One region of the Kitasatospora sp. NPDC096128 genome, then DNA from elsewhere that is predicted to be linked to it. Evidence: riboswitches for the same ligand, from Rfam matches in the RefSeq annotation. Region 1 holds a riboswitch; the other holds the start of a gene.
What was found. Region 1 has a riboswitch for ZMP and ZTP ahead of ABTY61_RS36615 (bifunctional 5,10-methylenetetrahydrofolate dehydrogenase/5,10-methenyltetrahydrofolate cyclohydrolase). Riboswitches for the same ligand answer to the same signal wherever they lie in the genome.
Positions count from the first base shown of each region.

Region 2: another riboswitch for ZMP and ZTP. It lies ahead of ABTY61_RS17820 (glycine hydroxymethyltransferase); the one in region 1 lies ahead of ABTY61_RS36615 (bifunctional 5,10-methylenetetrahydrofolate dehydrogenase/5,10-methenyltetrahydrofolate cyclohydrolase).

Region 1 is NZ_JBEOSP010000054.1:16,499-19,883, reverse strand. Features, by position in the region: gene ABTY61_RS36625 (hypothetical protein) at 27-638, shown strand; gene ABTY61_RS36620 (DinB family protein) at 705-1,265, opposite strand; ZMP/ZTP riboswitch at 1,332-1,416, shown strand; gene ABTY61_RS36615 (bifunctional 5,10-methylenetetrahydrofolate dehydrogenase/5,10-methenyltetrahydrofolate cyclohydrolase) at 1,479-2,306, shown strand; gene ABTY61_RS36610 (LysR family transcriptional regulator) at 2,294-3,268, opposite strand; gene ABTY61_RS36605 (NAD(P)-dependent oxidoreductase) at 3,334-3,385, shown strand, end outside.
Region 2 is NZ_JBEOSP010000014.1:125,720-129,104, reverse strand. Features, by position in the region: partial or broken gene ABTY61_RS17825 (aldehyde dehydrogenase family protein) at 1-270, shown strand, start outside; gene ABTY61_RS17820 (glycine hydroxymethyltransferase) at 340-1,848, opposite strand; ZMP/ZTP riboswitch at 1,869-1,963, opposite strand; gene ABTY61_RS17815 (ABC transporter permease) at 2,268-3,239, shown strand; gene ABTY61_RS17810 (ABC transporter substrate-binding protein) at 3,374-3,385, shown strand, end outside.

The DNA of each region.
Region 1 (3,385 bases):
CGCGGGGCCCGTGGCAGACTGGCCCGGTGACGAGCGCCGCGCCGACCGACGAGCACCTCCTGGAGCGCCAGCGCGCCTTGCAGGCCGAAGCCGACGCGGTCCACGCCGACCTGGGCCTGGACGCCCTGCTCGGCGCCCTGGGCACCCCGGTGCGGGTGGGCAGTTCGGCCCTGGGGCTGATGGTGCGCCGGGACCTGGACGTCACCGTGGTGTGCCCGCGCCTGGACGCCTCCGTCCACGAGCGGGTGGCCGCCGCCGGGGCGCGCCTGGCGCTGCACGAGCGGGTGCGGCAGGTGCGCTTCCGCAACGACACCGGGGTCTGGAACGAGGACCCGGCCGCCTACCCGGACGGCCTCTACCTGGGCCTGGACCACCGCTCCCCCGACGGGCACGACTGGACCCTCGACCTGTGGTTCGTCGACGACCCCGACCGCCAGCCCGACCTCGCCCACCTGCGCGACCTGCCCCCGCGGCTGACCGGGCAGGCCCGCACCGCGATCCTGCGGATCAAGCACGCCTGGGCCGACCGCCCCGAGTACGGGCGCGGCGTGCGCAGTTGGGGGATCTACCGGGCGGTCCTGGAGGAAGGGGTGCGCACCCCGGAGGAGTTCGAGCGCCGCCTCGCCGGGCTCTCCTGAGGCCCCGCCGACGCCCGCAGGCAGGAGGGACTCCAGGGTGGGCGGCCTGGGCACCGGCAGCCCGCGTCACTGTCCCACGCGGCCGTCGACGCACTCGCGCAGCAGGTCGGCGTGGCCGCAGTGGCGGGCGTACTCCTCGATGCGGTGGACCTGCAGTTCCCGGACCGAGAGCCGCTGCTTGCCGAGGCGCTCGCCCAGGTCCGGATGGGCGGCCAACTCGGTGTCCAGCGCGGCCTGTTCGCGCTCCAGGTCGCGCCAGGCGGCCTCGACCAGGGTCGGGTCGGCGAGCGCGCCGTCGAAGTCGGCGTCGCGGGCGCCGTACAGCTTGGGCAGCGGCTCGCCCGCGCGGATCCAGTTGTGCCAGTCGCGCTCCACCTCGGCCAGGTGGCGCACCAGGCCGAGCAGGGACATCGTCGAGGGCGGCACCGAGCGCCGGGCGAGCTGCTCGGCGTCCAGGCCCTCGCACTTCATCCGCAGGGTGTGGCGGTAGTTGGTCAGGTAGTCCTCGATGGTGGCGGCTTCGCCGTCCGGGGCGGGGCCTTCGCTGTTGCGCGGGTCGTCGTCCGGGTCGGCCCACATGTCGGGGTGGACGGTGGCCTGGGTCCATCGCTCGGGTCGCTCGCTCATGGTGTGCATGCTCGCCCGCAACCGCCCGGTTCTTCAACCGGGTTCCCGCGCCGCTCGGTTACCCTGGGGGCGGGCCGTGACTGGCGCTGGGGTGGAGTACCACCGGGGAGCGGCCCGACATCCGTCGATGCCGTGCGCCTGGGCGACTCGTGCGAGCTCAGGAGCGCCCCCGTGACCGACACCCCCGTGACCGATCTCCAGCAGGCCCGTCTGATGGACGGCACCGGCCCGGCCCGCCGGCTCACCGGGACCAGTGCGGCCGCGGCCGCCGAGCTGCGCCGGCGCACCGGGACGGCGCCCTGTCTGGCGACCGTCCTGGTCGGCGAGGACCCGGCCTCGGTGACGTACGTCCGGATGAAGCGCGCCGCCTGTGCCCGGGCGGGCATCGCGTCGCGGCACGTGGCCCTGCCCGCCTCGGTGAGCACCGCCGAACTGGTGGACGCGGTCGGCGGGTTGTCCGCGGATCCGGGGGTGCACGGCATCCTGGTCCAGCACCCGGTGGGCCCGCACCTCGACGAGCGGGCCGCGTTCGAGGCGATCGCCCCGGAGAAGGACGTCGACGGGGTGACCACGCACTCCTTCGCGGCGATGGGCTTCGGCCTGCCGGGCTTCGTCTCCTGCACGCCCGGCGGGATCGTGCGGCTGCTGGACGAGTACGGCGTCGACCTCGCGGGCAAGCACGCGGTCGTGGTGGGGCGCAGCGCCATCCTGGGCCGGCCGGCGGGCCTGCTGCTGCTCGGGCGGGACGCCACCGTGACGTACTGCCACTCGCGCACCGCGGACCTGCGCTCGCTGGTGCGGGAGGCGGACGTGCTGGTCGCGGCGGTGGGGCGGCCGCGGTTCATCGCGGGGGCGGACGTCAAGCCGGGCGCGGTGGTGGTCGACGCGGGCTACCACCCCGGCCCGGTGGGCGACGTGGACTTCGAGACGGCCCGGCTCCGCGCGTCGCTGATCACCCCGGTGCCCGGCGGGGTGGGGCCGATGACGATCGCGGTGCTGCTGGCCCAGACGGTGCAGGCGGCGGAGCGTCAGCTCGGGTGAGCGTCGGCCCCGGTGGCTTCCGGCCGCTCGGGGCGTCGGCTCCGGTGAGTGCCCGCCGCCGCATGGCTCCCGGCCGCCGCCCGCAGGAAGCCGAGGAAGCCGGCCGCCGCGGGCGGTACCCGCTGCCCCCTGCGGGTGGCGGTGGCGACGTGCCGCACGGGGGTGTCCTGGGGGTGGAGGGGGACCAGGACGATGTCGGGGCGGGCGGCGCGGGCGGCCAGGGACGGGATGAGGGTGGGGCCCAACCCGGCGGCGACCAGGCCGAGTTTGGCGGGCCAGGCGCCGACGGCGTACTCGATGCGGGGCTGGAAGCCGCTGCGCAGGCAGGCGGCGAGCAGGGTGGATCCGGGGTCGCGGCGGGCGGCGATCCAGGGTTCGTCGGCGAGTTCGGCCAGGCGCAGGCGGCGCCGGCCGGCGAGCCGGTGGCCGGGCGGGAGGGCGACCAGGACGGGGTCGGCGAGCAGTGGTCGCAGGTCGAACCGGTCGGTGTCGTAGGCGTCCTGGGGGTCGTCGGCGTAGGAGGCGACCACGGCGAGGTCGATGGTGGCGTCGGCGAGGCGGTCGAGCAGTTGGACGGTGAGGCCTTCGGTGAGGGTGGTCTCGACCTGCGGGTGGGCGGTGCGGAAGGCGGCCAGGGCGCTGGGGACGAGTTCGGCGTTGGCGCTGTCGAAGGCGCCCACCCGCAGGCGCCCGGTGTCCAGTTCGGTGAGGGCGAGGAGGTCGCGGCGGGTGGTGTCGAGGCGTTCCAGCAGGGCTTCGGCGTGCGGGAGCAGGGCTCTGCCGTGTTCGGTGAGCCGGACGCCGCGGGCCAGGCGGTCGAACAGCGGGGCGCCCAACTCGGCTTCCAGGGTGGCGATCTGGCGGGAGACGGCGGACTGGGTGAAGCCGAGGCGCTCCCCGGCGGCGGTGAAGGAGCCCAGGTGCGCGACGGTGCGGAAGACGTCCAGCCAAGCCATGTCCATTGCGCATGGGTACCATGCGGGACATTCGTTTGTCGCCTGGCTCGTGGGTGCCTAGCGTGGTGGCCATGGAAAAGATCGCCTTTCTGGGCCTGGGCCGGATGGGGCTGCCGATGGCCC
Region 2 (3,385 bases), on a different contig from region 1:
GTGGTCGCGCTCGCCGCCAAGGCCGCCGAGAAGTACGTCCCGGGCGACCCGACCGACCCGCAGACCCGGATCGGCCCGCTGATCAACGCCAAGCAGCTGGCGCGGGTCCGGGGCTACCTGGAGGGCGCGCTCGCCCAGGGCGCCCGGCTGCTGGCAGGCGGCCCGGACCCGCTGGCCCCGTTCGGCGGTTACAAGGGCTCCGGGCTCGGCCGCGAACTGGGGCGGCACGGACTGGAGGAGTTCCTGCAGTACAAGTCGCTCCAGTACTAGAGAGGTTGACTCCGGGCCGCCGAACTTCCCTTCGGCGGCCCGGAGTCACGGCCGGCGCCTCCGGTGCGGTCAGACCAGGTCGACGCCCGGGTAGAGCGGGAACGGCGCCAGGAGGTCGGCGGCGCGCTTGGCGATGCCGTCGCGCAGGGCCTCGTCGAGGGCGTAGTTCGCCTTGGACGGAGCCCCGTTGGCGGTGGTGGTGGGGGTGGTGGCGCGCAGGACGGTGTCGATCAGGGCGGCGATCTCGTCCATCTCGACGACACCCAGACCGCGGGTGGTGAGCGCCGGGGTGCCCAGCCGCACGCCCGAGGTGTACCAGGCGCCGTTCGGGTCCTGCGGAACGGAGTTGCGGTTGGTGACGATGCCCGAGTCGAGCAGCGCCGCCTCGGCCTGGCGGCCCGTCAGGCCGTAGCCGGAGACGTCGGCGAGCACCAGGTGGTTGTCGGTGCCGCCGGTGACCAGCTTGCCACCGCGGCGCAGCAGGCCCTCGGCCAGCGCCTGGGCGTTGTCGACCACCGCGCGGGCGTAGGCCCGGAACTCGGGGCGGCGGGCCTCGGCGAGGGCGACGGCCTTGGCGGCCATCACGTGCGAGAGCGGGCCGCCGAGCACCAACGGGCAGCCGCGGTCGACGTGTTCGGCGAGCTCGGTGTTGCTGAGCACCATGCCGCCGCGCGGGCCGCGCAGGGACTTGTGGGTGGTCGTGGTGACGATGTGGGCGTGCGGCACCGGGTCGTGGTCGCCGGTCAGCACCTTGCCCGCGACCAGGCCGGCGAAGTGCGCCATGTCGACCATGAGGGTCGCGCCGACCTCGTCCGCGATCTCCCGCATCTTGCGGAAGTTCACCAGTCGCGGGTAGGCGGAGTAGCCGGCCACCAGGATCAGCGGGCGGAACTCGCGGGCGGTCTCGCGCAGCGCGTCGTAGTCGATCAGGCCGGTGACCGGGTCGGTGCCGTAGCTGCGCTGCTCGAACATCTTGCCCGAGATGTTGGGCCGGAAGCCGTGGGTGAGGTGGCCGCCGGTGTCCAGGGACATGCCGAGCATCCGCTGGTTGCCCAGTTCCTGGCGCAGCAGGGCCCAGTCCTCCTCGGTGAGGTCGTTGACGTTGCGCGCGGCGGCCCGCTCCAGGGCCGGGCTCTCGACCCGCTGGGAGAGGACGGCCCAGAAGGCGGTGAGGTTGGCGTCGATGCCCGAGTGCGGCTGGACGTAGGCGTGTTCGGCGCCGAACAGCTCACGGGCGTGCTCGGCGGCGATCGCCTCGACGGTGTCGACGTTGCGGCAGCCGGCGTAGAAACGGCGGCCGACGGTGCCCTCGGCGTACTTGTCGCTGAGCCAGTTGCCCATGGTGAGCAGGACGGCCGGGGAGGCGTAGTTCTCGCTGGCGATCAGCTTGAGCGAGGCACGCTGGTCCCCGAGCTCCCGGCCGATGGCGGCGGCGATCCGCGGCTCCACGCCGGCCACGACGCCGAGGGCGCTGCGGAAGGCGGTGTCGGCCGCCGGGCTCGCGGCGGTGTGCGGCTGCTGCGGGTGCGGCTGCGGCTGCTGCGCGGGAATCTGGTCGGACGCGGGGGTCTGGGCCATGGCGGTCTCCTGGTGGGGATGCGGGCGGCCCAGGCGCTCGGCAACGACGTGAGGATTCACGGGACCGCTTCCCGATGGTCGATTCCATCCCTACGCGCCAGTCGCGGTCCACCGGGATCGTATCAACACCCCGGGGACTGTGGCGGAGGTCTCAGAATGCGGAACGGCCGGTCCGATTGGGCAGGTTATGTCCGTTCTCCCGCAACGGCCGTGTTGCAGGGAAATGAAGCCGCCACAATTCTCGAAACAGTCCGGAAGGAATTCCCGTGGGGCGCCTTCCGGTGATTTGCGGAACGTCGGACGCATCCGATCTGATGTCGCCCGAACGGCCCCCGGGAAACCCCCTGGTGCCGATCGGTAAATGCCCACCAGCGCCCCTCACCCACGGGGCGGCGGAGAATTCGGGGAGTACACCTCTCATGGCAGCGGTCGACACAGTCGCAGTTACCGGCCCGGCCCCCGGGTCCGCCGCACCGGGCCTGCTGCGCCGGGTGCTGCGCGACCGGGTCGGCGCCGCCGCCTCCGCCGTCGTCCTGCTGATCCTGCTGCTCGCCCTGGCCGCGCCGCTGGTCGCCGCCCTGTACGGGAAGAACCCGGTCGAGCACTACGGCCAGAACACTCCGGGCCTGCTCAGCGACGGCGGCCTGCCGATGCTGCCGAACGGCGGGGTCTCCGGCGAGTTCTGGTTCGGCCTGGAGCCCGGCCTCGGCCGGGACGTGCTGACCCAGCTGCTGTACGGCATCCGCACCTCGCTGCTGATCGCCTTCGCCGCGGCCGCCGTGACCACCACGCTCGGCGTGCTGGCCGGGGTCGCGGTCGGATACCTCGGCGGGATCGCGGACCGGCTTTTCGGCTTCCTCGCCAATGTGCTGCTGGCCTTTCCGACGCTGCTCCTGCTGCTCGCGCTCAGCCCGGTGATCCAGTCCCGACTGGTCGATCCGGGCGCCGCGGAACCGGAGTGGATGCAGTTCCTGGTGCTGATCCTGGTCTTCTCCGCGTTCGGCTGGATTCCGCTCGCGCTTTCCCTCCGGGCCACCGTCCGCTCGCTCCGGGAAAGGGATTTCGTGCAGTCCGCCCGGGCGCAGGGGGCGGGAAGGCTCCACATCGTCGTCCACGAACTGCTGCCGAACGTCCGCTCCCAGCTGATCGTGCACGCCACCATGGCCGTGCCGACCTTCGTCGCCTCCGAAGCCGCGCTGTCCTTCCTCGGCGTCGGCATCACCGAGCCCGTCCCCGACTGGGGGCGGATGATCTCGCGCGGCTCGGAGGTCTTCCAGGCCGACCCCACCTACCTGGTCTTCCCCGGCGTGGCCCTGCTGGTGTTCGTGCTCGCCTTCAACCTGCTCGGCGACGCCGTCCGGGACGCGCTGGACCCGCGCCGCGGCCGCTGAGCCTGCTTCCCGTTCCGTCCGTTTCCGTCCGACTCCTGATTCCGTCCGATTCCACCTGATTCCGTCTGATTCCGTCCGATCAACCTTCTGAGCCCTCCCCGGCCCGAACGCGCCGGGGCAAGGAGAGATTCGCCATGCGCTGGACC